3 regions of the Selenomonas sp. oral taxon 137 str. F0430 genome follow, and region 2 is predicted to be linked to each of the others. Evidence: riboswitches for the same ligand, from Rfam matches in the RefSeq annotation. Region 2 holds a riboswitch; each other region holds the start of a gene.
What was found. Region 2 has a riboswitch for cobalamin ahead of HMPREF9162_RS05385 (sirohydrochlorin cobaltochelatase). Riboswitches for the same ligand answer to the same signal wherever they lie in the genome.
Positions count from the first base shown of each region.

Region 1: it holds a riboswitch for cobalamin, as region 2 does, so the genes downstream of both, nikB (nickel ABC transporter permease) here and HMPREF9162_RS05385 (sirohydrochlorin cobaltochelatase) in region 2, are expected to answer to the same signal.
Region 3: it holds a riboswitch for cobalamin, as region 2 does, so the genes downstream of both, HMPREF9162_RS02545 (TonB-dependent siderophore receptor) here and HMPREF9162_RS05385 (sirohydrochlorin cobaltochelatase) in region 2, are expected to answer to the same signal.

Region 1 covers NZ_AENV01000009.1:44,537-55,058, reverse strand. The annotation lists gene purF (amidophosphoribosyltransferase) at 1-688, shown strand, start outside; gene purM (phosphoribosylformylglycinamidine cyclo-ligase) at 695-1,744, shown strand; gene purN (phosphoribosylglycinamide formyltransferase) at 1,737-2,369, shown strand; gene HMPREF9162_RS07385 (IMP cyclohydrolase) at 2,366-2,959, shown strand; partial or broken gene purD (phosphoribosylamine--glycine ligase) at 2,969-4,152, shown strand; gene HMPREF9162_RS07375 (MATE family efflux transporter) at 4,420-5,775, shown strand; cobalamin riboswitch at 5,890-6,087, shown strand; gene nikB (nickel ABC transporter permease) at 6,237-7,181, shown strand; gene nikC (nickel transporter permease) at 7,178-7,990, shown strand; gene HMPREF9162_RS07360 (ABC transporter substrate-binding protein) at 8,085-9,632, shown strand; partial or broken gene HMPREF9162_RS12610 (ABC transporter ATP-binding protein) at 9,711-10,427, shown strand; gene HMPREF9162_RS12605 (ABC transporter ATP-binding protein) at 10,488-10,522, shown strand, end outside.
Region 2 covers NZ_AENV01000008.1:9,083-19,604, forward strand. The annotation lists gene HMPREF9162_RS05365 (metal ABC transporter ATP-binding protein) at 1-145, opposite strand, end outside; gene HMPREF9162_RS05370 (ABC transporter permease) at 165-902, opposite strand; gene HMPREF9162_RS05375 (ABC transporter ATP-binding protein) at 902-1,789, opposite strand; gene HMPREF9162_RS05380 (Gfo/Idh/MocA family protein) at 1,796-2,782, opposite strand; gene HMPREF9162_RS05385 (sirohydrochlorin cobaltochelatase) at 2,919-3,911, opposite strand; cobalamin riboswitch at 4,034-4,226, opposite strand; gene HMPREF9162_RS05390 (vWA domain-containing protein) at 4,291-5,022, opposite strand; gene sigH (RNA polymerase sporulation sigma factor SigH) at 5,035-5,805, opposite strand; gene pyrR (bifunctional pyr operon transcriptional regulator/uracil phosphoribosyltransferase PyrR) at 6,087-6,635, opposite strand; gene HMPREF9162_RS05405 (RluA family pseudouridine synthase) at 6,646-7,551, opposite strand; partial or broken gene lspA (signal peptidase II) at 7,548-8,005, opposite strand; gene HMPREF9162_RS05415 (DivIVA domain-containing protein) at 8,023-8,562, opposite strand; gene HMPREF9162_RS05420 (RNA-binding protein) at 8,583-9,377, opposite strand; gene proC (pyrroline-5-carboxylate reductase) at 9,377-10,189, opposite strand; gene HMPREF9162_RS05430 (cell division protein SepF) at 10,195-10,522, opposite strand, start outside.
Region 3 covers NZ_AENV01000005.1:241,723-252,244, reverse strand. The annotation lists gene HMPREF9162_RS02550 (transporter) at 1-433, opposite strand, end outside; gene HMPREF9162_RS02545 (TonB-dependent siderophore receptor) at 447-2,906, opposite strand; cobalamin riboswitch at 3,168-3,340, opposite strand; gene HMPREF9162_RS02540 (metallophosphoesterase) at 3,912-5,231, opposite strand; gene purB (adenylosuccinate lyase) at 5,438-6,730, shown strand; gene HMPREF9162_RS02530 (adenylosuccinate synthase) at 6,768-8,054, shown strand; gene HMPREF9162_RS02525 (CitMHS family transporter) at 8,139-9,464, opposite strand; gene citG (triphosphoribosyl-dephospho-CoA synthase CitG) at 9,507-10,361, opposite strand; gene citF (citrate lyase subunit alpha) at 10,474-10,522, opposite strand, start outside.

The DNA of each region.
Region 1 (10,522 bases), on a different contig from region 2:
TGCGCGCCCGGACTCCATCATCGATGGGCAGAGTGTCCATGCGGCGCGCTTTGCCATGGGACGAATGCTCGCGCGTGAGTCCGGGTTCCGCGGGGACGTTGTGATCTCCGTGCCGGACTCCGGTACGACGGCGGCAACGGGCTTTGCCTACGAGGCGGGGATTCCGTTCGCCGAGGGACTGATTAAGAACCGCTACATTGCGCGTACATTCATCCAGCCAACGCAGCAGCAGCGCGATGCAGCGGTAAAACTGAAGCTGAGTCCCGTGCGCTCCGTTGTCGCGGGTAAATCCGTCATCATGGTGGATGACTCCATCGTACGCGGCACGACGAGCGGGAAGATTGTGCGGCTGCTGAGGAATGCGGGCGCGCGCGAGATCCATGTCTGCATCAGCAGCCCGCCGATTACAGATCCCTGCTACTACGGCATCGATACCTCCGTGCGCAAGGAGCTGATCTCCGCGACCAAGACAGTGGAGGAGATTCGCGACTTTATCGGGGCGGATTCGCTGCATTTTATCTCCCTGGAGGGGCTGCGTCAGTGTGTTCCGGCACTGAATCCGGATCATATGTGCTATGCCTGCTTTAACAACGATTACCCCGTCCCGGAAGAAGACGCCGAACTCGACGAGGACGATAAGATCATCCTCGAACGGCGGCGGATTGCACAGCGTGAAAGGGGGCTCTAAGAGCCGATGGAGAAAATGACCTACCGCGACGCGGGCGTCGACATCGATGCGGGCAACGAGTCCGTTTCGCTCATCAAGGAGAGCGTGCGCGCGACCTATCGTCCCGAGGTGCTCGGTGATCTCGGTGGATTCGGCGGTCTGTTTGCGCTGAATACGAAGAACTATCGCGAACCGGTGCTTGTCTCGGGGACGGACGGCGTTGGGACGAAGCTGCGCCTTGCGTTCATGCTCGACCGGCACGATACGATCGGACAGGACGCCGTGGCGATGTGCGTCAACGACATCCTCGTGCAGGGCGCGGAGCCGCTCTTTTTCCTCGACTATCTCGCTGTCGGCAAGCTCCTTCCGCGTCAGGTGGCGGACGTGGTTGCGGGCGTTGCGCGCGCCTGCAAGGAATCCGGCTGTGCGCTCATCGGCGGAGAGACGGCGGAGATGGCGGGCTTTTATCCTGCGGGAGAATATGACATCGCGGGATTCTCCGTCGGTGTCGTCGAGCGGTCGCAGCTCATCACGAGTGCGCGCGTCCGGGCGGGGGACGTCCTGCTCGGACTGCCCTCTTCGGGCGTGCATTCGAACGGATACTCGCTTGTGCGGAAAATCTGTTTTGAACGCAAGGGCTTCAAGGGCGACGAATACATTGAGGAGCTTGGCAAATCCATCGGTGAGGAGCTGCTGACGCCGACGCGTCTTTACCCGCGTGTCTGCCTGCCGCTGATTCGTTCGTTCGACATCCACGGCATGGTGCATATCACGGGAGGTGGGTTCTACGAGAACATCCCGCGTGCCCTGCCGGAGACGATGGGCGCAGAGATCGACGGCGCGGCGTGGGAGATGCCTGCCGTTTTCCGCCTGCTGCAGGAGTGGGGCAACGTGGATTGGGCGGAGATGTATCGCACGTTCAATATGGGCATCGGCATGGTACTGATTGCGTCGGAGGACGAGGCGGCGCGCATCATTGCACATCTCACGGCGGAGGGGGAGACTGTCTATCGCATCGGGCGTGTCACCGAGGGCGCACACGAGGTTGTGATCAAGGGCGGTGTATTCGATGCCTAACGAGCGAATCGGCGTGCTTTGCTCGGGGCGCGGCTCAAACCTCGCCGCCATCATGGAGGCGATTGAACGCGGGGACATTCGCGCCGAGATCGCCGTCGTCATCGCGGATCGGGCGGATGCCTATGCGCTCGAGCGCGCGCGGGAAAAGGGGATTCCCGCCGTCGCTGTCGTCCGCAAAGAACATTTTGATATGGAGGCGTTTGAGGGCGCGCTTCTCAACGAGCTGTATGCGCATCGCGTGACGCTCGTTGTGCTCGCCGGCTTTATGCGCATCCTATCACCCACGTTCGTGTACGCCTTCCGCGGGCGTATTCTCAACATTCACCCTGCGCTTTTGCCAAGCTTTCCGGGAGCGCACGCACATCGCGACGTGCTCGCGTACGGCGCGAAGGTCAGCGGATGCACCGTACATTTTGTAGACGAGGGGACGGATACGGGACCCATTATTTTGCAGGCGGCGGTTCCCGTCATGGAGGGGGATACGGAGGAGACGCTTGCCGCACGCGTGCTGGAGCAGGAGCATCGCATCTTTCCAGAGGCGATACGGCTCTATGCCGAGGGGCGGCTGCAAACGGTCGGGCGAACGGTACATATTTTGCCCGCAGATGAAGGAGGAGCATCATGAAGATAAAACGTGCCCTGATCAGCGTATCCGATAAAACCGGCGTCGTCGAATTTGCACGCGCACTGCACGCGGCGGGCGTTGAAATCGTCTCCACGGGGGGGACGATGAAGGCGCTGCGCGAGGCGGGCATCCCCGTCGTCTACGTCAGCGATGTGACGGGATTCCCCGAGATCATGGATGGACGCGTCAAAACGCTTCATCCGCTCATTCACGGCGGCATTCTCGCCGTACGCGGCAACAGCGCGCACGAAAAGGCGCTGCGCGAGCTGAAGATCACGCCGATCGATCTCGTCGCGGTGAACCTCTATCCCTTTAAGGAGACCGTCGCACAGCCGAACGTCACGCTCGCCGAAGCGGTCGAGCAGATCGACATCGGCGGCCCCGCGATGATACGCGCGGCGGCGAAGAATTTCAAATTTGTCACGGTCGTGACGAACCCCGCGCGCTACGGCGAAATTGCGGAGAAGATCCAAAAGGACGGCGCAGTGGACGGCATGACGCGGATGCGGCTCGCACACGAAGCGTTTGCACACACGGCGGACTACGACGCCGCCATCAACGCGTATTTGGCACAGCAGCTAGAAAAATGAGGAACGAACGTGAATATACTCATCATCGGTTCGGGCGGGCGTGAGCACGCGCTCTGTTGGAAACTCGCCGACAGCATCGACGACGGATATATCTATGCGATTCCCGGAAATCCGGGGATGGCGGAGTCGCCGGACATCTCCATCAATGATAACGCCCCCATTGTGGATTTTGCCAAGGGAGCAAAGATCGATCTCGTCGTTGTCGGCCCCGAGGTTCCGCTCATGAACGGTCTGGTCGACGATCTGACGGCGGCAGGCATCCGCGCCTTCGGCCCTACGGCGGCGGCGGCACAGATCGAGGGATCGAAGTCCTTTGCCAAGAATCTCATGAAGAAATACGGCATCCCGACGGCACGCTATGAGGTGTTCACCGAGGCGGAGCCCGCACGCGTCTATATTCGCGAGACGGGCGCGCCGACTGTCATCAAGGCGGACGGACTTGCGGCGGGCAAGGGCGTCGTTGTCGCCATGACCGAGCAGGAAGCGCTCGATGCGATCGATCGCATCATGGAGGACGGTTCGTTTGGTGCGGCGGGAAGCAGCGTCGTCATCGAGGAGTTCATGGAGGGGGAGGAAGCGTCTCTGCTCGCCTTCACCGATGGAAAGGTGATCCGTCCCATGATCAGCGCGCAGGATCATAAGCGTGCCTTTGACGGCGACAAAGGTCCCAATACGGGCGGTATGGGGACATATGCACCCGCGCCTGTGATGACGCCCGAGATGACGGCACGCGCGGTTGAGGAAATTCTCAAACCGACGATCGCGGCGATGGCAAAGGAAGGTTGCCCCTATCGCGGCTGCCTTTATGCGGGGCTCATGATTACGTCCGAAGGGCCGAAGGTCGTGGAGTTCAACGCGCGGTTCGGCGACCCCGAGACGCAAGTCGTGCTGCCGCTCCTCGACGGGAACCTCGCCGAGATCATGTGCGCCTGCTGCGAGGGGCGGCTCGCCGACGTGCCGATTGCGTGGAAGGACGGTGCGGCGGTCTGCGTTGTGCTCGCCGCGGGCGGTTACCCCGGGAAGTATGAAAAGGGGCATGAGATTCACGGCATCGCGGACGCCGAGGATACGGGCGCATTGGTATTCCACGCCGGGACTGCCGAGCGGAAGGGAAAATCGTCACGAACGGCGGACGCGTGCTCGGCGTCGTCGGCAGGGGGGCGGACATTTCCTCCGCCGTACGCACGGCGTACGCGGCGGCAGAAAAAATTTCCTTTGAGGGCATGTACTATCGGAAAGACATCGCGCATCGCGCGCTGCATCGGTAAATTATATACGAAAAAGACTGCGGCATATACGCTGAAACGTATGATGCCACAGTCTTTTTTTCGGGGCAGTCATATAATCGTTCTCCTTTTTACAAATAAAATAATCATATGAACATAAATATATATTGACAGTAAATATCAGTTATGATAATCTAATCTGCGTTACTGTGAGGTTTTCTCGGGGGGGATAACATGGTCACGTCGTATGACAAGATCTATCTGCGTGTGGGGATTCCTGCGGCGCTTGAGGGCGTCTTTATGATCCTCCTGAGCAATGCGGATATCATCATGGTCGGTTCGCTTGGCACGGCTGCAATTGCGGCGGTCAGTATTTTTACTCAGCCTCGTATGGTGCTCCTCACCGTGGCACGTTCCGTTGCCGCCGCCGTCACTCTGCTCATTGCGGAGCGGTTTGGCAGACAACAGAGCGACAGCTACGGCGATGTGATGAAAAAGACCTTGTCACTCGTCGTTGTCGTTCTCGGCATCGCGCATATTGTCTTTTTTATCTATATCGAGGACATCCTCCTATGGATGGGCGCACAGGAAAACTATATCGCTGACGCAGTGCTTTATGCATCGTGGACGCTGCCCGCTGTCTTTATCACATCGCTCTCGGCGACGATGCAGGCGGTTATGCTTGGGCGCGGCGAGTCTATGACCGTGCTCTCCATCAATCTGCAGGGGAACGTGCTGAACGTCATCCTCAACGCGTTTCTCATCTATGGCATCGGGCCTTTTCCCACCCTCGGGGTGCTCGGCGCCGCCATCGGTACGATTGGCAGCTCTATTTGGTCGTTTCTCCTCAGCGTGCGCGTTCTCTTCCGCTGGGGCATCTTTGGACAGGGGAGCTATCTGCCGACGCGCGATTATTTCCGTGAGTTCCTCGGCGTATTTGGCGGCATCTTCAGCGAGCAGGGATTTGAGCGCATCGGTATGGTCGTCTATACGCGCATGGTCGCCGAGCTTGGGACGATTCCATATGCCGTGCACGCCATCGCGATGAATTTCTGCGACTTTTACTACAGCTTCGGCGGAGGGCTTGGCAAAGCGAGCACCGTGCTCGCAGGACATAACCGTGACGATGAAAAGCGGGATGCATGGCGGCGTTTCGTATGGATCGGCATTACATGGGGCTTTTTCTTCTCGACGGTCGCGTTCCTGCTGACCTTCGTGTTCCGCGAGGAGATCTTCAGTATCTATTCGAGCGATCCGGAGTTGCTTGCACTCGGCAGCATAATTCTCATCTATGTCGCGGCGGTCAGTTTCCCGGAGGCGCATCAGATGATCTGCGCGGGCATCCTGCGCGCGAGCGGAAAGACCACGCAGGTCGCAGCGTATTCCTTTGTCAGCATCACGTTCCTGCGCCCCATCATCACCTATGTGTTCCTGCACGAAATGAATATGGGACTTGCAGGGGCGTGGCTCTCCCTCGCACTTGATCAGACGATACGCGCGCTCTGCGCTACATTCCTCCTGCGCGGTGTATACCGAGCGAAATATGCGCCGAATGTCCTTGTTGCTTCGATAAACAATAATAACTTATGATTATTCTGGACGAATCTCTTGACAAATCTGTCGTATGTAGATATACTACGCCTATAATCCTATAAAACTGCATAAAACGTTGCAAGTGTCGGAGAGATGTTTTCGTATCAGGGGGATATGAAAATATATGCAGGTCTCCGAGCGATGAGAGGAAAACGGGTGCAATGCCCGTGCTGTCCCGCAGCCGTATGTAGGGAATGTTCTTCCACAGGCGCAGAGCCTGTGCCTGTAAAGTCACTGGTGACAACCGGGAAGGCGGAAGAACGTGAGGATCTACAAGCCGGAAAGCCTGCTTGCAATAGGATTCATTGATGGACTCACGAGAGATGGGGAGATGGATGCACGGTTTGTGGTACCCGTATGGGTATTTATGACCTTGTTTTTGTGCGTTCGACCGCCTGTCTTTTCAGAGACAGGCGGTTTTTATGTGAAGAAGGCAAAGGGAAAAAGGAGATGGAGACTTGACTGCCAAATTTTTGCTGACGCGTTTGGGGCAGATGCTTCTAACGTTGCTCGGCGTGACGTTCCTGACGTTCAGCCTGACATTTCTCGCGCCGGGCGACCCGGTGGACGCGATTCTCGAGACAGGCGATACGATCGTCTCGCAGGAGACGATCGAGCAGACGCGCCATGAGCTGGGGCTGGATCTGCCGTTCCATGAGCAGTATATCCGTTGGCTGAACGGCGTGCTGCACGGGGATATGGGGAAGAGCTATTCGGCGAAGATCCCCGTTGTGGATAAACTCGCTCAGGCGCTGCCCGGTACGCTCGTGCTTGCGGGCACCGCGCTCGTGATGATGCTCGTCATTTCCGTGCCGTGCGGGATTCTCGCCGCCGTGTATCGGAACCGCTGGCCGGACTATCTGATTCGAGGAATTACGTTTCTGGGCGTTTCGATGCCGAGTTTTTGGGTCGGACTTATTCTTCTCTTTGTCTTTGGTCTGAAACTGGGGCTGTTCCCGATTGCGGGCGGCGAAGTGACGCCGGATCGGATGGTCTTGCCTGCGCTCACGATCGCGATTCTCCTGTCGTCGAAGTATACGCGTCAAGTGCGTACGGCGATTCTTGAGGAGCTGGGACAGGACTACGTCGTTGGCGCGCGTGCACGCGGGCTCTCGACGCAGCGCATCCTGTGGCGCCATGTGCTCCCAAATGCGTGCCTGCCGCTCATCACGCTGCTCGGTCTTGCGGTCGGCTGGCTGCTCGGCGGCGTGGCAGTCATCGAGATCGTCTTCTCGTGGCCGGGCATGGGGCGTCTTGCCGTGCGTGCGATCGAGATGCGCGACTATCCGCTGCTCGAAGGCTTCGTGTTGTGGATCGCCGTCCTCTATATGCTGGTCAACTTTATTGTGGATATTTCCTACACCTATCTTGACCCGCGCTTGAAGAAGGGGGCGAAAGCATGAGCAAGGATGCCAAAATTCTGCGCAGATACTCGATTATGGCGGGTATCATCTTTTTGGTCGCGCTCCTCGTTCCGTTCATTTTGACGGAGGATCCGTATGCGTCCGTGATGCAAAATGCATTCCTGCCGCCGTCCGCCGAGCATTGGTTCGGCACGGATAAACTCGGGCGTGATCTCTTCACTCGTGTCATCTACGGTGCCCGTATCTCCATCTTTATGGCGCTCACGGTCGTCATCCTCATCGCGGGTGTCGGCTCGCTGATCGGTGTCGTCTCCGGCTACGTCGGGGGCAAGGTGGATACGGTCATCATGCGACTGGCCGACATGTTCCTTGCGTTCCCGGGCATCGTGCTTGCGATCGCGATTGCCGGTATGATGGGCGGGAGCATCGTCAACGCGATTCTCGCGCTCGTTGCGGTCGGCTGGACGAAGTACGCGCGCCTCGCGCGCTCTGTAGCGCTCAAGATACGGCAGCAGGACTATATATCCGCCGCGATCACGAGCGGTACGCGTCCGCGCGATATGCTTATCCGCCATGTCGTGCCGAATATCATCCCCATCGTGCTCGTCACGGCGGCGATGGACATCGGCGCGATGATGATGGAGCTTGCGGGACTCTCCTTCCTTGGATTCGGTGCACAGCCGCCGACGCCGGAGTGGGGGCTCATGCTGAACGAGGGGCGTCAGTCTCTCCAGACGGCGCCGTGGCTCATGATGTTCCCGGGCGCAGCGATCGTCATTGTCGTCGCCGTGTTCAACCTGTGGGGCGATGCGCTCCGCGACTATTTGGATCCGCGCAAGGCGAACTAAGCCTTTTGGGATAAAGGGACGGATGCGGAAGGGTCGCATCCGCCGGATGTTTGGGGTTATGTAAGGAGGTTTTTCTGTGAAAAAATGGAAAAAAATGCTCACGGCGGCGCTCGCTGTGTGCGTGTCGGCGGCGGTCTTGACGGGCTGCGGCGGCGGAGATAAGGCGGCGGACACGAAGACGCTGAAGATCGGTGTGACGAACTTCGCGGACTCGCTTGATCCGACGGAGAATTTCTTCGGCTGGGTCGTCATGCGCTACGGCATCGGTGAGGCACTCGTCAAGTTCGACGAGAAGATGAATCCGTCGCCGTGGCTCGCGGAGAGCTGGCAGGTCAGCGACGATAAACTGACATGGACGTTCAAGATCCGCGACGGCGTGAAGTTCTCGAACGGAAAAGAGCTCACGGCAGAAGCAGTCAAGTCGTCCATCGAGCGCTCGTTCGCGAAGAACAATCGCGCGCAGACATTCTTCAAGTACACGGAGATGAAGGCGGACGGCCAGAACCTCATCATCAAGACGGAGAAGCCGACGCCAAGTATGCCGGGCTTCCTCGCGGATCCGCTTTTCCTTATTGTCGACACGTCGAGCGAGGGCGAGCGTGACTTTGCAAAGCAGGGTCCCATTGGTACGGGACCGTATGTCTGCGAATCCTTCGTGAAGGAAAAAGCAGTCATGAAGAAGAACCCGAACTACTGGGGCGGCGAAGTACCGTACGAGACGGTAGAGATCCCGTCCATCGATGATCCGAATACGCGCGCGATGGCGCTCCAGTCCGGTGAAGTCGACATGGCGGTCAACATTGCGGCGGGCGACATGGGGCTCTTCAACGATACGTCGAAGTTCCATATCGATCGTATTGCATCGCTCCGCACGGTGCTTGCGCGCATCAATGAGAAGGGGATTCTCGGCGATCCGAAGGTACGTGCGGCGTTCATCTCCATGACGGATCGCAAGTCCTATAACGAGGTCATCCTCAAGGGCACGTTCATCCCGGGCAAGGCTCCCGTGCCGCCCTCTCTCGACTATGGCTTTGATCAGCTCGTTGATCCGAACGCCTACAATGTCGATCGTGCAAATCAGCTCCTCGACGAAGCGGGCTGGAAGGACACGAACGGCGACGGCATCCGCGATAAGGACGGCAAGCCGCTGAGCGTCGACTTCATTGTCTACAACAGCCGCGCCGAGCTCCCAATCTATGCCGAGGCCGTGCAGGCGGACGCGAAGAAGGTCGGCATTGATGTGAAGATCAAGACGGTGGACTACAACCTCCTCGACAAGATTGGCATCAACGGCGAATATGACCTCCTGATCTCGAACACGACGACAGCGAATACGGGTGACCCGGAGAGCTATCTCAGACAGTATTGGTATACCAATACGAACGGTGACAATCCGCAGAACGGCTCCGGCTACAGCAACCCCGAATACGATGCGAAGTACAACGCACTTGCGGTTGAGTTTGATCCGGCAAAGCGCCGTCAGCTTATGATCGACATGCAGCAAATTCTGCTCAATGATGCGGCAGCGCTCTTCCTCGGCTACCCCGAGACGAACATCATCAGCTCCACGAAGATCACGGGTGCCATCATGCATCCCGCAGACTACTACTGGCTGACGAGCGCGATTAAACCGGCAAAGTAAACTTTTAGGATAAACGAGCGGGAGCGTCGGGGAATGTCCCCGGCGTTTCCTGCGTCATGAAGGGAAGGAGAAGCGCGGATGCAGATAGAGGTGAAAAACCTTTGCGTCGCTTATGAAGGCACGGAGATGGTGCATGATGTGAGCTTTTCGCTCGGCGAAGGCGAAGTGCTCTCCATTGTCGGTGAAAGCGGCAGCGGCAAAACGACCGTGATTCGCGCCATGATCGGCTGTCTGCCGAGCGTCGGCAAGGTCACGGGCGGACAGATTCTGTTCGATGGGAAGGATATGACGCAGGCGAGTGACGCGGACTGGCGCAAGGTCAGCGGCGGCACGGCGGCAATGATCTTTCAGGACAGCGGCAGTATGCTTGATCCGATTCAGACCATCGGACAACAGTTCGTCGAATACATTCAGACACATGAGGACGTGGGGACGAAGGAGGCAGCGGAGCGCGCGCAGGATATGCTCGCGCGGATGCACCTCAACAACCCTGCGAATGTGATGAAGAGCTATCCGTTCGAGCTGTCCGGCGGTATGCGTCAGCGTGTCGGCGTTGCGATGGCGATGTTTTTCAGCCCCGCGCTGCTTCTTGCCGACGAGCCGACCTCGGCGCTCGATGTGACGACGCAGGCACAGGTCGTTAATGAGCTGATGGATATTTGCCGCAAAGACGGCACGTCCATCGTCATGGTGACACACAACCTCGGTGTTGCTGCCTATATGTCGGATCAGATCATGGTCATGCGCTATGGCAAGGTCTTGGAACACGGCACGGCGGAAGAGGTTATCGAACACGCGCAGAGCGACTATACGAAGGAGCTCTTGCTCGCCGTACCGCAGATTGGGGGGAAAGCTATGCAGCCGGAGCGTGAGGAAATCCTGCGCATCGA
Region 2 (10,522 bases):
CCGTCAGCTCGCCGCAGTGGATATGCAGATTGACATGCGAAAAGACTTCAAACGTCCCGAACGAGACGCCGAAGTCTTCGATTTTGGTGCAGCAAAAATTCGCGCAGCCCGCCGCCGCACCTCTCTGATGAAAAAAGCGTTGCATGGGTATTCCTTACTAGAGTTTAGTCCGTGAGACGCCGAAATTTCCATGTGCCGAGCCACAGCCCAAAGAGCGCATATGCCGCGACCACCGCAAGCGACAGCGCGGAGAACTCGCCCGTCCCGCCGAGCGAGCGCAGGAGATGACTCGTATGCGTCAGCGGCAGGATCTCGACAAGCCACCGCACGATGTCCGGCAGCGTGCCCGTCGAGAAGAACGTCCCGCAGAGAAAGGACATCGGCATGAGGATGTAGAGGTTGACCTGCCCCATTTCCTCATAGGTCGTGATATACATCGCCGCGAGGAAGCCGACCTCGGCGAAGATCATGCAGTTCATGATGAGGACGAGCACAAAGAGCGGCGTGACGGCAAAATGCGCGCCGAAGAGACAGCTGAGCGCGATGATGATGACCGAAGAGATCATCCCACGCAGCACCGCCCCCGCAACCTTGCCGATGACGAACGCATCGGGGCGGATCGGGGCGATGAGATACTCCTCAAGGCTCCGATGGTACATGCGCTCCGCGTGCACCGAGATGATGCCGTTAAAGCTGACGTTCATAGAGTTCATCGCGAGCAGCCCCGGCACGAGAAAGTCGAGATACGAACCGCTCCCGACGTCGATGCTCCGTCCGAGTCCCCACCCAAACGCGATGAGGAACATGAACGGCGAGACCATCCGGCTCAGCACATATTTCACAAGGCGACGCCGCAGGACAATCCAGTCCCGCCAAAACACCGTCCAAATATCGCCGCACATCAAAGCCCCTCCTTTCGCCCCGTCAGCTCGATGAACACGTCCTCGAGATTCGTTGGGCGCAGGAGCACACGCCGCATCCGCTCCTCGAGGAGACGCACATGCGCGCGCGCCTCCTCGCGCGTGTGGAAAAACCGGTAAGCGCGCCCGTCCTCCGCGTCCCACTCGACCGCAAAATCGCCGAGGTGCGCGCAGAAATCGCGCGGCGTCCGCAGATCGACGAGCAGTCCCTTATTGATGATGGCGACACGGTCGCAGAGCGCTTCCGCCTCCTCGATGTAATGCGTCGTCAGGAACACCGTCACCCCGCGCCGCGCGAGCTCGCGCACGAAGTCCCAAATGCGGCGGCGAATCTGCGGGTCGAGCGCGACCGTCGGCTCGTCGAGGAAGAGTACCTGCGGCTCGTGGATCAGCGCGCGTGCGATGAGCAGGCGACGGCTCATCCCGCCCGAGAGACGGCGCACCCCGTCGTTGCGCACCTCCGTCAGGGACATCTCGGCGAGCAGCCGCTCGATGCGCGCCGTCCGCTCCGCCGCCCCGATGTGATGGAGACGCGCGTGCAGCTCCAGGTTCTGCCAAACGCTCAGCTCCTGGTCAAAATTCACATGCTGCGGCACAACGCCGATGCGCTCCTTGATCGCCTGCGCGTCCGTCTCCGGATTTCGCCCGCCGATACGAATGCGCCCGCTCGTCGGGCGCGTCTGCATCGTGAGTATCCGGATGATGGTCGTCTTGCCCGCGCCGTTTGGCCCTAGCAGTCCGAACACCTCGCCCGCGCCGACCGAGAGAGAGATGCCTGCGACGGCAGTCTTCCACGATTTTTCCTGTGCTTCGTTCGTATGGGGAAATTTTTTAACGAGATCCTCCATCTCGATCATCATATCGCTCATGACGCACTAGTCCGCGCGGAACTGGATGCCCGCCAAATGGCGTGCCTTCTCCATCACTGCCATGACCTCGCGCGTTGTGCGCAGTCCCTCCTCCACGCGTGTATATTCGTCCCGCGCGTAGATACTGCGGAATGCCTCGAACTCGTGCGTCATGCGGTGTGCGTGTCGGTTCAGCGTATGCGTCTCAGGCGCGGCGCCGCGCAGGCATACCGTATAGGAGGCGAGTTCGTTCGGCGTCCCGTCGGCACGCAGCCACCCCGCCTCACCCTGTACCATGAAAAAGGACGGACTCGCGCTGTCCTTCGCCGCCGTGAGCGTCGCGAAAAACCCGTCATATCGCAGCGTCATAACCCCCGAGGTATCGATGCCGTTAAAGCCGATATTTGCAGTATAGGCAGCGCTCTGCGGACGACCAAACATAGAGATAATGAGTTCCAAATTATATACATTGAGATCATAGAGTGCGCCGCCCGAACATGCAGGATCGAACGCGGGCGCGACGTCCCGCGCGAGATAGCGGTCATAGCGGCTCGAATACTGGGAGAAATTTGCCTGTACTGCACGGACAAGACCGAGATGCGGCAGCGCCTTGAGGAGCCCCTCGTAGTTCGGCAGGAACAGCGGCGTAACCGCCTCGAAAACGAAGCGGCGCCCCGCACGCGCGAGCGCGATCAGCTCTTCCGCCTCGGCGAGCGTTGACGTAAACGGTTTCTCGACGATCACATGCCAGCCCGACTCGACGGCGCGCCGCGCATAGTCAAAATGCGCGCTGTTGACGATGCCGAGATAGACAAAATTCGCTATATGTGACCGGAGCATTTCTTCATAGTCCGTCATGACCTGCGCGATACCAAACTCACGCGCAAGCTCCGCAGCTTTTTCTCTGCTGTGCGGACGCGCGCAGATGCACACGACCTCGATGCCCTGCACGGCACGCAGCGCGACGAGAGCCTCGCGCGCGATCATCCCGGTGCCGACGATTGAAAGTTTCATCCGTAAACTCCTTTGTATACGATAGATACTTTATTATAGCAGGGTGGGCGCGAAAAATGAAGAGCGCAGCAAAAAAGAGCCGCCGCACGCACTGTGCAGCAGCCCGATTTTATCTCTATATACTTAGATACTTATCTTATTTTTCAAGCGCATCCCACGCATCATTTGCACGATGGACATAGAGATCGCGGATCGCTGCGTTCTCACCAATACCATGCAGATAGGTGGATACCTTAAACCCTGCGGCTTCCAAAACAGACTTATGCGAATCCTTATCGTCGCCCGCCATATCGTTGTTGGCATGATCGCCTGCAACCATCATCATCGGCATGAGCGTAACGTTCTTGATGCCGGCTTTCTTGAGCTTTGGAATAACCGTTTCAAGGCTGGGCCAGCCCTCTACCGTGTAAACAAACACGTTATTATACTGCATCTCATCAATCTTTGCCTGAATGACGGAGTAATACGCATTCGACGGCTGCGGCGTTCCGTGTGCCATGATGAGCAGTGCATCGTGCTTGCCGCGGTCAGGGAACTGCGTGGCGAGCGCCTTAATCGCTTCGGTTACGTCATCAGACTGGTCTTCCTGTCCCTGCCAGTACATAAGAGACGTACCGCAGGTCATCTTCTTGAACTGTTCCTTGTAGTTATGGAATACGGCCGTCAGATAAGAATACTCCATGCCCGGAATGACGTCGAGCGAGACAAGAGCCACACGGGAGTAGCCGTCTGCTTTGAGCTGTGCGAGCGCCTCTTCGGGGGTCGGATACTTCTTGCCCTCGTTCTTCGCGATGCGGTCAATGATGATATGGGAGGTGAATGCCGTGACGACCTTTACGCCCGGATGAGCCGCCCGAATAGCGTCCACCGTTGCCTCGATGGTCTTCTCCCGCGTGTCTTTGAACGTCGTACCAAAGCTCGCCACAACGATGGCATCCTTGTTCGTGTAATTCATCATCTGCGGGTTTTCATACTTCAGAACGCCGATCTGCGCAGCCTCCATCAGTGCGGGCGTCGCTGTCTTGACCTCCGGATTCAGCTCATACGCCGCCTCAGCCGGGGTATAAGCAACCCCAAACATCGCGGAGCATGCAAGCGAAGCGACCAGCATTTTCTTCCAACTCTTCATCATAATTCCTCCCAACAGAAATATAAAAAGGCTTCCCCCGCCATAACGAGAAAGCCCTCCGGTTCCATACAAAGAATCCGTGAGAGTCCCCTTCCCATCGCTCGCGGGTCTGTGCCAAAGCACACGGTGACTGTCAGACAGGCAGTTCTTCCGGCTCGGTTCATCGCTCCTCTGCGCCTTCCCAAGAGATCTTGGCATCTCTCAGTGACATTATGCAGATTCGCTCCCCTCACGGCGGCGGGACCGCGCCGGCTCTTCCGGCTTCCCTATTAAGCGTGCGCCCGCAGGCGCCGCACCTGTCTCTTGATATTTAATTATGGATTCATAACTACGCTTGATAGAATACACCGTTTTTTACTTATTGTCAATCAGGTATCCCTTATTTCGCCGTATCCTGCTCCACGTGACGCTTCCATGCGCCTCGCTCTGCACCGGATTCTTCGGCGGCTTCCTTGACGTAGGCGCTGACGGCGTCATAGTTGGCACGGACACCCGTGTGCGTATTGCTGTACGTCACGGCATTCTCCCGATCGACGCCGATGGCGCCCGCCTCCTCTGCGGCGTCGATGTTCGCGCCGAGATAGATGAACGACCAGCCGGCCTTTTCCTGTTTATCTGAAATCATACGTTTGACCGCTGCCCGGGTGAACTCTGTGCTTGCATTCTCAAGTCCGTCGGTGATGATGACGAAGACAACCTTTGTCCCCGGCGCAGTGATGCCGTCCGCCCGCTCCATGCGCCGGATCGTCGTGCCAACGGCGTCGAGCAGCGCCGTTGTCCCGCCTGTCACATAGTCATGGTCGGTCAGCGGCGGAACACGCCAAATCGCCTTTCGATCATAGAGTGTCTGCACCTCGTCGTTGAAGAGGACTGCCGTCACACGGACGGGAATGTGGAGTGCACGTTGTTTTTCGACCATACTGTTAAAGCCGCCGATGGTATCGGACTCGAGTCCGCCCATGGAGCCGCTCTTATCAATGACGAGCACGAGCTCAATGCGCTTCGGCTTCTCAGCACCCGTGGTCTGATCTGCAGCATATGCACGCGGCACAGCGAGGAGCAACGAACATAAAAGGGCGGCGCATACGCCGAACAGAGCTTTCTTCCACATAACAAGACCTCCTCAGGGTACTCCCACCGTACGGTTGATCGTCGTCAGTCCGCGATAAACGGTGCCGATGTCCAGTTCCTCGCCGCGCGACTCCATATACTTCTCGAGTTTTCTCTTGACGCGCTGAAGCGCGTTATCGATGGACTTCACCTGACGATGGAGATCGACGGCGATCTCCTGATAGGATTTGCCGTCGAGATAGCTCATGAGGACGCGCCATTCGAGGTCGCTCAGAATCTCCTCCATCTTTTTCTCAATATCGACGAACTCCTCGCGGCTGATGACCAGCTCCTCCGGGTCGCTGATGCGCGCGCCCGAAAGGACGTCGAGCAGCGTGCGGTCGGAGTCCTCGTCATAGATGGGCTTATTGAGCGAGACATAGGAGTTCAGCGGGATGTGTTTTTGCCGCGTCGCCGTCTTGATCGCCGTAATGATCTGCCGCGTGACGCACAGCTCGGCGAATGCGCGGAACGAAGAGAGCTTATCCTCGCGGAAATCACGAATCGCCTTAAAGAAGCCGATCATGCCCTCCTGCACGATATCCTCACGATCTGCACCGATGAGGAAGTAGGAACGTGCTTTTGAGCGCACGAAGTTCCGGTACTTATTGACGAGGTAATCAAGTGCCTCGTTGCCCTCGTGCGTACGGATATGGACAAGTAATTCCTCATCCGTATAGCCTTCGTAGATGCTGTTTTCGGGCATCTCGCTTTCCGGCTCGTCCGCCTCTTCGATTTCGCCTGCCTCAAGTTCGTCCGGTGCAGACTGTTCATCATCCAGCATTGACTTTTGTGGGTCGCCAAAAAAATCATACGATTGCTCCGTATCTCCCAATACCGTCTGCTTGGGAAGTTGCCGATGAGATTTCATTCGTCTTTCCATTTCGATTATAACCCTATTGTAAAACTGCCGTCAAGGGATAAAAAGAAAGGACACTTGCACTAGGATATTAACCTCGGTGCAAATGTCCTGTCCAGAATGTATTCGGCGGCCGGATGCCGCTCCCGCCGACGTGCTGTTTCACTCGATACAGAATGATATAACTGCCGTGATGCGGATGTTCTTCATATGCATTCGCGAATGACGACTTTTTCCTCCGCATCGGTGTCATATAATTGAACGGAAACATCCTCGTGCGCCGCCGTCGGCACATTTTTTCCGACATAGTCGGCACGGATGGGCAGCTCGCGGTGCCCCCGGTCGATGAGGACGGCGAGTTGAATGCTCTTCGGACGTCCGATGTCGAGGAGTGCATTCATCGCAGCGCGGATTGTGCGCCCGGTATAGAGTACATCGTCGACGAGCACAACCGTCTTGCCCGTGATGCCCTGCGGCATCTCCGTCGGGCGCACAAGCGGCTGATAGGAAAGCTCGTTAAGGTCATCGCGGTAGAGCGTGATGTCAAGTACGCCGCGCGGGGGAGCGATGCCCTCGATGCGTGCAATCTCAGTCGCGATACGCTCCGCGATAAAGACGCCGCGCGTGCGGATGCCGACGAGCACAAGCTGCTCCGTCCCCTTGTTCTTCTCGACGATCTCATGAGAGATGCGCAGGAGGGCGCGACGAATGCCGTCAGCGTCCATGAGAACGGCTTTTTCTTTGAATGCGGTCATGCTTCTCTCCTTATCTGCCTGCGCGCAGACGGTGCAGGATATCCTCCATATCGGCGGGAAGCGGCGCGGTGAACCGCATCTGCGCGCCCGTGCGCGGATGCGCCAGGGTGAGGATATGTGAGTGCAGCGCCTGTCCATGTATTCCAAAGGGATTTTTCATCGCCGTGTACTTCGCATCGCCGACGAGCGGATGTCCGATGCTCGTCATATGAACGCGAATCTGATGCGTCCGCCCCGTCTCGAGTACGCAGCTGACGAGCGTATAGTCACCGAATCGTTCGAGCACTTCGAAATGCGTGGTCGCGGATTTACCGCCGCTGCGGACGATTGCCATGCGCTTGCGGTCGGTCGGGTGCCGCCCGATATCGCCCGTGATAACGCCCGCGCGTTCGGCGATGTTTCCGTGCACGAGGGCGCGGTATTCGCGCCGCGCGTCTTTGCTCCGTATCTGCTGCGCGAGAAAATGATGTGCCATATCGTTTTTCGCGGCAACCATGACGCCGGAGGTATCCTTGTCGAGCCGGTGCACGATGCCGGGGCGCAGCTCTCCGTTGATGCCCGAGAGATCGCGGCAGCGGAAGAGAAGCGCGTTGACGAGCGTCCCCGTGAGATTGCCCGCGGCGGGATGAACGACCATCCCGCGCGCCTTATTGATTACAATAATGTCCTCGTCCTCATAGAGAACATCGAGCGGGATATCCTCCGCTGCGATCACAACCTCCTCGGCGGGCGGCACGGTGCAGCAGATTTCCTCCCCGCTGCGCAGCTTATAATTCGGTTTGACCGGCGCGCCATCCACACGGACATTGCCGTCCGTGATGAGGCGCTGCACATAGCTGCGCGAGCAATTCTCTATTTGGCGCGCAAGAAAGACATCCAGACGTTCTCCCGCGCAGTCCGCAATATATCGGTTCATCGCGGCAGCTCCTTATTCTGCACAAATAATGCCCACAGCACGGCAGCGGTACCGATCACAATGGCGATGTCGGCAATGTTGAACACAGGCCACACACGGAAGTCAAAGAAATCCACGACATGCCCCGTACGCACACGGTCGATCATATTGCTCACCGCCCCCGCCGCGAGAGCAACACTCCCATAGTGAATGAGCGTACCACTGCGCCGCAGCCGCGGGTAGAACCCCAAGAACACGATGAAAAATGCCGCCGCGACACCAAGAAAGAGCGATCGGCTGTGTGCGAATATGCCGAACGCCGCCCCCGGGTTCAGCACGTAGGTAATGTGAAAGATTCCCGCCGCAACGGGGATGCTTTCTCCCGGCAGCATCGCTGTCTCCACATAGAATTTTACAAGTTGGTCGGCAAGCATAATGATAAAAAAAGAAATGCGGCTTTCGATCGTCCGCTCATTCGTTTTGTTTTCCTTCCTATTCTTTGGAGGGAGCTTCCACAGGCTGCGGCGTTCCTGTGGAATCCGTCATATCCGGCATGCCGGCAATCTCCTCGTCAATCCGCTTCAATTCTTCCTGCACGCTGCTCTTCATACGACGCAGAAAGGCATGCTTTTCCTGCACAAGACGTTCGTATTCGCCGACGATGCCTCGTACCTTATCGGCGGCTTCCTCAAGCTGTGCCTTGGAACGGATTTCCGCCTCCCGACAGAGGTTCTGCGCTTTCTTCGCGGCACTCTCAAGGATTTGATCTGCAGTTTCCTTCGCGTTCGCAGTCACTTCCTCCGCCGTCTTTTGCGCCACCATAAGCGTATCGCGCATCCCCTGTTCGATGCGGTGAAACTCTTCGTTGCTCTTCTGCGCGCGCGCAAGCTCCGCCCGGAGCGTTTCGTTATCCTCGAGCAGCGCCGTATAGTCCTTGATGATCTCATTGAGGAAGTCGTTGACCTCCGCCTCATCAAAGCCGCGGAAGCTCTTCCCAAATTCTTTCGCCTGAATGTCCTTCGGTGTCAGCACGATGCGTCCCTGCCCTTCCCTTAGAAATAACGATGCAGAACGACGGAGATGCGTCCCTTCTTGGTCTGCCCGCGCACCTCCGTGACCTCTAGTCTGCCGCGTCCGCGCATGGAGAGCACATCGCCCTGTTTGATGTTCTTCGAGGCGCTGCCTGCGCTCTGCCAGTTGAGTTTCACCTTATCCGCCGCGATGTCATCCGCCGCACGGCTGCGCGAGATGCCAAAGCCCGCCGCAGCGATGGCGTCGAGACGCAGGGACGCGACAGTCGCGCGGATCTCCTTCGTCCGCTCTTCGCGCGGTGCGATATCCGCGAGGTCGCCGAGGGCGGTCGTGACGCGCACGGCGCCGATCATCGTGAGCTCTTCCATGATAAACTGCACCATTTTCGTATCACAGAGGATCTTCGCCGTATCCCCGGCGAGAAGAATATCTCCCACGCCGCCGCGGTCGATGCCGAGTCCCATCAGCGCGCCGAGCACATCACGATGCGTTAAATGCGCGAACTGCCCGTTCCACGCCGCAGTGACGCAGACGATCTCATAACCGCCCGGTGTCCCTGCAAAATCCTCGTGCAGGAGCATCGCGCGCTGCCGCTCCGCTCCCGCGTATCCGCCGTCAAAATCGAGCTGCAGTCCGTCATAGCTCGCGCGAACGGTCTCTGCGATCTCCTGCCCGTAGGGATCGAGAAAGGGAGTGATGCGAAATTTTTGCGTTTTCATCACGTTTTCCGCAAGGTCAAGCAGGCGCATTGCCGTTTCTTCCCCCTCACCCCCGCGATAAAAGCGCAGAATGCGTTCCCTCTGTTCCGAAGCCATTAATTCCTCCCCAATTCTCTTGCACGCTGCGCTGCGGCAAGAACAGCTTCCATGAATGCAGCGCGCACACTCCCACGCTCCAATTCCCGAAGCCCCGCCGCAGTTGTTCCCGCGGGACTCGTCACCGCTGCGCGCAGGTCGGCAGGTGACATTTTTCCGCGCAGAACCATCTCCGCTGCCCCGAGAACGGTCTGTGCCGTCAGCAGCGTCGCCGTATCACGGCGCAGCCCTGCGGCGACCCCGCCCTCGATCAGAGCCTCCATCATGAGGAGCGCATAGGCGGGACCGCTGCCGGAGAGTCCGGTCACGGCATCCATATCCGCCTCATGCACCTCCGTTGTCCGCCCCGCAGCACCAAGGATCAGCGCGGTAAGCTCGCGCGCACGATCTCCTGCGAGAGATCCGCACGCATATGCCGACATCCCCGCACCCGCTGCGAGCGGCGTATTCGGCATCGCACGCACAACTGGATGTCCCGGGTATGCTTCCTCAAGCACAGCGATTTTCAGACCTGCAACAATGGAGAGCACACATGCCCCAACGCGCAGATGCTCTGCAGTCTCTCGCACAGCAGCGGCTGCCGCCGCAGGTTTCACTGCGAGAATAAGCATATCAATACGGGGCAGAAAATGTTCTGCCCCGACTTCTGCATGAACGCCGTAGGTGTGCCCAAGCATGTCGCAGCGCACCGCCTTATGCTCCGAAACGAATATATGCGGTGCGGCGACCGCACCGGAGGATGTCACTCCCGCGATGATTGCCTCCGCCATCGCCCCGCCGCCGATGATTCCAATGCGCAGATTGTCACACATGATATTTACCGATTCAGCCACGACATATCGTCGGTCAGCCGGTGCTCTTCCTCAGAGTAGCTGACATTGACGTTGCTCGGCGCACAGAGGATGACATTGTTGCTGATTTTCTTAATATCGCCGTTGAGTGCATAGGTTGTCCCGCTGATAAAATCGATGATGCGGTTTGCAACGCTCTTCTCCGTCTTTTCGAAGTTCAGCACAACAGGTTTTTTCTTTTGCAGATTCGCCGCTACCTGCTGTGCATCGTCAAACGTCTGCGGCTCAATGACGACAACGTTCATACGGTACGCCGCAACCACATTATCAATCGATGCGGCGGATGACGTACCG
Region 3 (10,522 bases), on a different contig from region 2:
GTCCCATATCATAGCCGGTCATATAGATATGCTCGTCACTAGCCGCCGCCGCATGCATATTCGGCACAGTTTCCGTCTTCCCGCTCGCCACGCTCGCCGCCGCGCCTGCGGAATTCGGATCGATGAGAGCGGTGTTCTCAAGCTCCGTCGTGCTGTAGGTGTACTGTCGCAACAGGAGCATGCTCTTGCCCTTCTGATGGAAACCGAAGGAGGCAGGGTCGCGGTTGAGGTTCTTCAGCACCCCTGCCTGTGGCGCCGCATCGACCTCCGTCGTTACGCGCGAGCCAGTGACCGCGCCCATCTCGCTATTGCCGTAATCCGAAGGAATCGTCGAAACCAGATTGGCGGCATGCACCGACGAGCCGTAGAGCAGCCCGCCCACGACAAGAGCCGTCAGGCGCAGGCGCCGCGCCTTGCTGAAATACTCCTTCATCTTCTTTCCCTCCCTAGAATTCATAACGGAAGCTCATATAGTAACTGCGTCCCTGCAGCGGGTACTCGATGTTTACCCAGCTCGGGTCGCTCAAGTAGCGCTGTACGCTGTGCACTTTCAGCTTCGACGCCTCATCAAGCACATCGTTGCAGCCAATCGACAGCGTCATATCCTTGCGCGGCGACCACTTGAGACCCACGTTGATCGTCTTCAGCGCAGCTCTCGGCCTGCCGGCAAGTTCTTTTTCCACGGGATTCCTGGTCTGCGGAATGGCATAGTGCGTGTAGTATTGCGAAACATAATGCGCCTCGCCGAAGAAGAGCCATTTCTCCGTCGGGCGATAGGTCAGACGGATATTGCCCTCCCATCTTGGCTGGTAGGTCGGACGCACTTCGAACCAGTCGTAATGGACCCCCGGAGAGGAATCCCTGCGCTGCGCCGCTATGTTGAGATGCGTGCCTTCGATATCGAGATCAAACTTCTTCCAGTGGAAATTCGTCTGCAGCTCAATGCCGTGTGCCTTACCGCGCATGTCGTTGAAGTAGGAGCTGTAGTTGAGCCCCGCGCGGTAGAGGTAGAGCATCCGCTGCGTGTCGCGCCAGAAATAGGTGAGCGTTGTTCGATTGTCCGAGCCAAGGAACTTGCCGTCCCATATGACACTGAGATCGAACTGCTTGCCGTATTCTGGCTGCGGAAATTTGGCGCCGCTCCCCTTATAGTCCATCGGTGCCGGCATGATGCCCGCGCCGTCGCCCGCGATCTCATACATGTTGAGCAGGCGGAAGTAGGTGCCGCCCGTCATGCGCATCGTAAAGTGGTCGTTGAACTCCTTCTTGAGTGCGAGCTGCCACGTCACCTTGGAATCGACCTGACTGTCCTTCGGATGAACCCAACGGTACGTTTTGAGAGGGTTAAAGCGTCCAAACTGACTGTAGCCAATGATCTGCGAGCGGTTGTAGCGGACGGCGGGTGTCAGCTGCCACGTCTTCTTTTTATCGAGCGTGATCGTATCCTGCAGCTGCACATTGAAGATGTTCTGATCGAACTGGTTGCGCATCTGCGCCCAGAGATTCCCAATGCCCGCCTGCACATCGTCGATGACCTCATCAAGTCCGTCGCCGTCGATATTCATGCGCTCATGCGAGTAGTTCATCTGGAAGTCGAGCATGTTGTTTTTGCTGAGCTCGTAGGTGCCGTCTATCTGCACATTGTATTTCTTCGAACGATAGCGGCTCCACTCCCGCATGGGAATCTTAATCATATAGCGCAGACCGTCGTGAATATTCTCGGCACGGTAATCCTTGCTCTGGCTTAGATAGTCAATCATCCAACCCCATTCATAGCGTTTCCCTATATAGCGTCGCTGTACGAGCAGCTCCGCTGCACTGATTTTTTGATGCCGCTTGTCGTATTTATAGAGATCGTATTTATCCACGAGAAGCCCCGGCTGAATCATATCGAAATAGCTTCGATAATCAACCCAGAGGCTGTCCGGCAGATGTCGATCGACAGTCTTGTATGTTCCCTTGATCATCCAGTCATCATTCTGCCATTTGACGAGAAGATCCGAATTGCTGTAGTCGTTGTATTTACGGCGGCGCTCGGGATCGTCGGCGGCTGTCACCAAGCGACCGCCGTTGTCTTCGAGCCACTGGATACAGTCATCTACATTCTGCTGCCATGCACCGGCACCATGCAAAGCATCATATGCCGCCCTTTCTGCCGGTGTCATAGCGAGGTAGCCTTGCAGCTCGGCTCGTGTCTCCATAATCAGCCGTCCATCTCCGGTATTCGTATAGAACTGATCCGCCGCATAGCTGTGATAGGGGAAGTCGCCGTCACGCGACTCGTGGTTGAATCCGAAAAGCAGGCTGCCTTTGCCGACAGGCGCCGTAACCTCGACCGATGCTTTCTTCCCGCCGAACGAGCTCGGCCCGATCTCGGCAGAGCCGTGTGCACCCGTCGGCTTCTTCGTCACGACGTTGATCACACCGCCGATAAAGGTGCCCGCAAAGCGTGCGGGAATGTAGCCGCGGTAGACCTCAATGCGTTCGACGTTGCTGACAGGGATCGTCGAGATATCGACCGCCGCATCGCCGCCGAGGTTTGTCAGCACACCGTCGACGAAGACTCCGACCTGCGCTGCCGTCGAGCCGCGTACGGTTACGGTCGTATACTGCCCCTTGCCCTGCACCTCACGCACATGCACGCCTGGCACCATTTTCAGAAAGTCCGGCAGGGTTTTCTGCTCGCCCTTGAACTCCTCAGGGCGGATGACGGTTACGGTGCCGGGGGAGAGAGTCTCCTCCCATACGGGGCGTTTTGCCTGAACCGTAACATCCTGCGTTGTATATACGCCCTGTGCATCCGACGTCTGTCCCGACTCTGCTGCGAATGCGGGCTGTCCTGTCGCAGCGGCGAGCAGCATCCAGAGAACACCCGAGACCATCCTTTTGCTTACTTGCTTTGACATAAAAGAGCCTCCGTTCTTCTTTGCCGACCGACCGTATGCCGGCGTATCTTCAAAAGATGTGGACAATCCCCGTGCCATGCTTCCCTTCACTCCACGAAAAAATCCGCCTGTACCAACGACCATAGTCAGGCGGATGAACATCCGCAGAAATCAGAAATCCGGCAGAATATATTCCTGCCGGAGGTACGTCTGTATTTCATCTTGGACGTAATCCCCTCCCCATCGCTCGCAGGTACTGATTCTTGAAACAATTCAAAAATCAACGGTGATGTTGAAACAGGCAAGTCTCCTGGCTTAGATTCATCGCCGCGTCAAACCTTCCCGGATCTCTCCAGTGGCATATTTTGACGGGCTCCTCTTACAGTGGCGGGACCGCTCCGGCTTTGACCGGATTCCTTTTGAAGTCTTGCGACACCTATTCCCTATCATATGCAATTTTTATGTTTATATTAGCATTATTGTTTTTTTTTGTCAATAAGAGTTTTCAGGTTGCATTCATATTTAACGATAATAAAATACTTTATAATAAATAAGCAGGAAATCCGGCTGCGCAACAGCTAAATTTCCTGCTTCATTTCATGTACTGTAAGCTGCGCTGCAAACCCTAACACCCGAGATCGTCCGCCCCATTTTTGGCAATAAAATACCGGCGGAAAGCTGAACCTCTCCTAAATGCTGAAGTACGTAAAGCGCATACTTTACATAAATAACAGACCTCAGTCGGTACCCCGGCTTAGGATCGTCGCCCATTCATCCCTTTGTAAGAGGACTACGATGAATAAACTCCCCTTCACGGCTGCGCTACAGCGTTGAAATCACATCAAACTTCCCCGTAAAGCTTTGCAGCAAGTCACAAAACACCTGATGTCCTTATTCAATTTTTACGATAAATAATATTCGGTAAATCCCTCCCATTATATATAAATCTATCTTATTCTACCATAACGGTAAAGTAATTTCAACCCAATTATAAATTTTTACATACAATTCGTCAAGCCATATACTTCATTTCTCCACGCGCACACGATCCATCTCCGTACCGTCAGGCAGGAAGCACGCGATCTCAATGCCGGTCGCGCCGACCTCCATCGTGAGGTAGTTGTCGGTCTCGGGCTGCGGGAGCGTCACATCGTCCATCGCATGATCCAGCCACAGATTCGGATAGCGGACGTTGCCCGCGACACCCGTGAGGATGTAGAGCGGCCCCCTTTTGTCCGGCTGCTTTGCGAATCCGTAGATATGCCCGCGATTGGGATAGGTGTGCAAGTGCGCCGTATATACGATGTCTATGCCCAGTTCGTCAAACAGCGGCATCCATAGGTTCCCGTCCTCGCTGAATCCCTCCGTGCGCTCGGGACGCCCGTTGATGCGGTATTGCAGGACATCTTTGTGCATCATGACGATGTTCCACTTGTTCCGATGCGCTGCCATGTCGCGGCGGATCCATGCCTGCTGTTCCTCCACGAGCCCGGGGATAAAGTCGTCAAGCTCCTGCTGCATTGTGTTGAGGACGATGTAATGGACGCTGCCGAAATCAAACGAGTAGTAGTACCGCTCGAACTGCGTGCTGCCGTTCGCGGGCACGTCGAAATAGTGCAGGTACGCCTCCGGCAGGCGCACCTTCCAATCACGGTTATACGTTTCATGATTGCCCATCACGGGGACGAAGGGCAGCGCGTACAGCATGTCGGCGTCAAATCCCTCGAACCACGCCGCCCACTGCGAACGATCCTCTCCGTTGTCCACAAGGTCACCCATGTTGCAGTAGACGGCCGCATCACGGTTGCGCTCCCACGCGCCGCGCGCCACATTCTGCCAGTCCGTATAGTCGCTCGACTGTGAATCCGGGAAGATGATCATTTTATACGGTGCGTCCTCGGCAGGTGCCGCGAGCGGCATCCACGCCGTCGCAGCATCACCGGCGCGCACGCGGTATTCGTACGACGTGCCGGGCGTCAGCTCGTCAATCGCCGCTGCGTATTGATAGACGGTCACGCCGTCGTCTGTAAAGCCCGCATCGCACACATCAAAAGAACGCGTCTCCGTCTGCCCCGCCGTGCGCAGCTCGACGACCTGATCCGCCGCAGGCGTGGGCATCTCCCACATGAGGACGCGCGCACGCCCCGTATCCTGCGTGACGATCTGCCGCAGATAATTTACGCGCAGCTCGGCAAAGAGTTTGCGCTCCGCTGTCTCCACAACCGTGCGCCCGCAGCCCGTCCCCAAAAAGAGCGCGCCGCTCGCAGCGAGAACGCCCGCCGCAGCCGCACCTTTGATAAAGGAGCGCCGACTCAAACGTCGCTCCGTCCGGTTATTTTCTCCCATCATAGTCCCCTTGATTCAGTCAAATATCTGTCTGTCAATATAATCCTAGGAGCGCACTCTAAGTCAATAGTACGCCCTAAATTTTTACCATGGTGCCATACTCCGCCGAACGTTCTCCGCACGCTTTGTTTTCGTTGACATTGGACGCTTTGAGATATATGATATAGGTGTTGTTTTATGTCTGTGCACATGAGCAGGAGGATATGATGATAGAGCGTTATACGCGGCCGGAGATGGGTCGTCTCTGGTCGATCGAGAATGAGTGGCAGACCATCCTGAACGTCGAGATCGCGGCGTGCGAGGCGATGGCGGAGCTGGGCGAGATCCCCGCCGCTGCCGTGGAGAACATCCGCCGTACGGCGAAGTTCGACGTCGCCCGCATCAACGAGATCGAAAAGACGACCGACCACGACATCATCGCCTTCCTCACGAACCTTGAGGAAAATGTCGGCGAGGATTCGAAATACATCCACAAGGGACTGACCTCGAGCGACGTGAAGGACACGGCGTACTGCATCATGATGCGCGATGCCGCGGGGCTGATCCTTACGGGGCTGTGTAAGTTCCGCGAAGTGCTCCGCCGCCGTGCGGACGAGTTCCGCCATACACCGTGTATCGGACGTACGCACGGCATCCATGCGGAGCCTATGACGTTCGGACTCAAGCTCCTCCTCTGGAGCGCAGAGATCGAGCGCGACATTGAGCGTCTGACGCGCGCGCAGGAGATTGTCTCGGTCGGCAAGCTCTCGGGCGCGGTCGGCACCTACTCCAACATCGACATGCGCATCGAGGAGCTGACGTGCAAACGTCTCGGTCTCACGCCCGTCCGTCTCGCAACGCAGGTCATCCAGCGCGACCGCCACGCCGAGCTCGTCACGACGCTTGCGATCATCGCGGGCACGATGGAGAAGATCGCGACCGAAATCCGCAACCTCCAACGCACGGATATCCGCGAGGCGGAGGAGTTCTTCAAGGCGGGACAAAAGGGCTCGTCCGCGATGCCGCACAAGCGCAATCCCATCAATTGCGAGCGCGTCTCGGGCATGGCGCGGCTCGTGCGCGGCAACGCCGTCGCGGCGCTCGAGGACATGACGCTCTGGCATGAGCGCGACATCTCGCACTCCTCCGTCGAGCGCGTCATCCTGCCGGACAGCACGATCAACGTGGACTACTGCCTCGCAAAGCTGACAAACATCGTCGACAAGCTCCTCGTCTATCCCGATGCGATGCTCCACAACATGGGGCGCACGGGCGGGCTCATCTACAGTCAGCGCATCCTCACTGCGCTCGTTAATAAGGGCGTCATGCGCCAGACAGCGTATGTATGGGTGCAGCGCAACGCCATGAAACGCTGGCTCGAGAAAGAGGATTTCCGCACGAATGTCGAGCGGGACGAGGACATCTCCAAGCATCTGACAACACAGGAGATAGACGACTGCTTTGATTATAAGTATTTCCTCCGCAATGTGGATGAAATCTTCAAGCGTTTTGACCTGTAAAGGGAACAGGTTTTGATAAAAAAAGGGGACTGAGCATATGTCAACCATCGTTATCACAGGTACGCAGTGGGGCGACGAGGGAAAGGGAAAGATCGTCGACTATCTCGCGGAGCAGGCGGATACCGTCGTTCGCTATCAGGGCGGCTGCAACGCGGGACACACGGTCGTCGCCGCAGGTGAGGAGTACAAGCTGCGCCTGCTGCCGTCGGGCATTCTCTACAAGGGGACGCATAATATCATCGCGAACGGGGTCGCCTTTGATCCCGAGGTCTGTTTGCAGGAGATGGATGCTCTCGCATCGCGCGGCATCGACGTGTCGCATATCCGCATCTCCGACCGCGCCCATGTAGTCATGCCCTACCACCGCCTGATGGACGGCATCGGCGATGCGCAGCGCGGCGCGGACAAGATCGGCACGACGGGGCGCGGCATCGGCCCCTGCTACATGGATCGCGACGACCGCGTCGGCATCCGCGTCTGTGATCTCATGGACGGCGACGAGTTTGCGAAAAAGCTCAAAAAGAACCTCGCGCGCAAGAACGCTGAGCTCGCGGCGGCATACGACCACGCGCCCCTCGTCTACGAGGAGGTGCTCGCCGAGTACAAGGGCTACGCCGAGCGTCTGCGCCCGCTCGTCACCGACACAATCCCGCTGATCAACGAAGAGATCGCAGAGGGGCGCAAGATCCTCTTTGAGGGCGCACAGGCGACGATGCTCGACATCGACTACGGCACCTATCCGTATGTCACCGCCTCGCATCCCATCTCGGGCGGCGTCACCATCGGCGCGGGCGTTGCGCCGAAGAAGATCGATACGGTCATCGGCGTCGTCAAGGCATACTGCACGCGCGTCGGCGAAGGCCCTTTCCCCACCGAGCAGCTGAACGACATCGGCGAGGAGCTGCGCCGCGCAGGGCACGAGTTCGGCACGGTGACGGGGCGTCCGCGCCGCACGGGCTGGCTCGACGCCGTTGTCGTCCGCCACGCGGGGATGCTCTCGGGCATCGACTACATGGCGGTCACGCGTCTCGATATCCTCGACGGATTTGACGAGATCAAGATCTGCACGGGCTACCGGCACAAGGGCGATGTGCTGAAGGGTGTCCCCGCGAGCCTGAACGTCCTCGCCGAGGTCGAGCCGATCTACGAGACCTTCCCGGGGTGGAAGACCGACATCTCCAGCATCCGCAGCTACGACGCGCTCCCCGAGAACGCGCGCCGCTACCTCACGCGCATGGCTGAGGTCACGGGCATCGCCCTCGGCATCGTCTCCGTCGGTCCCTCGCGCGAGCAGACCATCGTGCTCGCGGAGAAGTTGTTCTAACGACACAGCATATAGAAAAACGGCACAGATCACGCATCACGCGCCTGTGCCGTTTTCGTATGCATTACAAGTTTTTCACATTGTCTAGACGACGACAATCCCCAGCAAGATGGCAAAGAACAGTGAAATGATGGAGAGCAGCCAAAGCCACGGCATACAGAACCGCAGGAGATCCTTGATGGAGATACCTGCGAGGCCGCAGCAGAGGAAGGTCGTCGCCGCGTGCGGCGTGACGAGGACGGCAAAGTTCTTGCCGATCAGCATAGCGTGCGACATGTTTTCGGGAGAGATGCCGTACTGCTCGCCGACGCCGATCGCAAGCGGCAGGAGGCCGAAGAAATACGGACTCGTGCCGAGCATCATACCAATCGGCACGGCGAATATTCCCATGACGATATGGAAGTACGGCCCGAGGAATCCCGGGATGATCATGACGAGCGTCTCGGCCATCGCCTCGAGCATCTTGCTGCCCGTCAATACGCCGAGGAACACGCCTGACGCGAGGAGGATCATCGGCACGCCGAGCGCCTCACCCGCATGTGCGCGAATACGCGCCCCCTGCATCTTCGGATCGGGGAAGTTCACGATAAGAGCAATGGAAAGCCCGATCATGAAGGCGGCATACAGCTGAATCTTCGTAAAGCAAAGCAGTGCGATGACACCGACCGTGAGTAGGAGATTGAACCAGAAGAGTTTCGGGCGCTTGAGCGCCGCCGCTTCCTCCGCGGTGACCTGCTTCGCGGACGAGGCGTCCTCATCGAGCTGCGCCGCCTTGCCCGTCGGCACGGCGCCCGCGCCGCGCCGTTTTTCCAGAATGCCCATAAAGGCGGCGAAGACGAGCACCATGCCGATGCCGACGATTTGCAGTGGGATCAGCGTGTGCCAGAGTGCATTGACGTCCGTATCGAGGATCACTCCGACGCGTGCGACGGGACCGCCCCACGGCAAGAGGTTCATGATACTCATCGCCGCGCCGATGATGACGCAGAGGACGACAGGACGGATATGCAGTCGTTTGTAGATTGGCAGCATCGCGGGGATCGTCACGAGCAGCGTTGCGGCGAGCGCGCCGTCGAGATGGGCGATCGTGGCGATGCACGCCGTCGCCACCGTGACGAGAACGACGTTCGATCCCGCGTGTTTTACGAGGAAGTCGACGAGCGGATCGAACAGCCCGACCTCCGACATGATGGAGAAATAGACGATGGAGAAGATAAAGAGCACGGCGACCGGCATGGTCGTCGTTACGCCGCTCTTGACGAACTCTGCAATCTGCGCAAAATCAAAGCCGCAGACAATGGCGCAGACGATCGGCACGATGACAAATACCGGCGTCGGATGCGCCTTCGTTTGGAGCAGGCAGTAGATGATCAGAAAAATCATGACAAAGCCGGTGATGGCCAACAGCATAAAAGTCCCTCCTTTTGCGTATTTCATCAGCACGCGGAAACATTATCCGTCCGCGCGTTCGAGTGCATAGAGAAAATAAGTGACGGCAAGGAGATCCGCCGATCCGCCCGGACTGATCCACTTGCGAATGAAGTCCTCGTCCATCTGCAGGATTGCCGCGCGGCCTTCGGGTGCCGCCATTCCGCCGAGCGCTTCGGCGCGGCGCGCTGTCGCCTGCACTTCGTGCAGGACACCGAGGTGGTGGCGGCTGAGGATATTCGTATCATCATTAAGTGTGATGAGCGTAACGAGAACGTCGACGAGTGCGTCGTTCATGGGCAGCCCCTGATCCATCAGTGCGCGATAGAGCGGCAGGGCGATACGGCGCACAAGAGGGAACCCTGCCTCTGCTGTCCCGCGCGCGCCCGTCGCACCGCAGGCGAGATACGCCGCGTCTCCTTTTGTCTCGGGAGCGCAAGCATCCAGACCATCGAAGTGGCGGCGGCAGATCCCCGCACAGATCTCCTGAACGAGATCAAGCACACACTCCGCCGTGCATTTTTTACCCCGCCGCAGCGCCAGCCCCGCAGCGCCAAGGAGCACGCCGAAGCTAAAGATCGCCCCCTTGTGTGTGTTGACGCCGCCGGTACGTGCAAACATCGCGCGCTCCGCCTCCAAACCGACGCGCCGGAGCGACGTAAGCAGCGCGGGTGCGTCGGTCGTATGCTCTATGCCCGTGCGGACGAAGACGGGCAAGAACGGTGCGATCGCCGCCGCCGAGATCTGAAAGGTAAAGAAGTCCATATCTGCATGTGCACCGCAGTTCGCGCGGTCGACAAGCCCGGGTTTCGGCGTCGCCGCCGCCTCCACGAGCAGAGCCTCGAGCGCGAATGATGCGATGTACGCGGCTCGATCCATCCTTTCGTCACCTCACTCCCTTGCATCGTGAAAATTGATCCGGCAGGCGCCGCGGGGGTGTCTCGCTCCCCTCCGGGCACGATTCCCGAGGGCATTCCCCACCGACCGATCCTTAGATCTGCAGCGGCTTGATTTTACGTACGACATCGAGGATCGTTCCG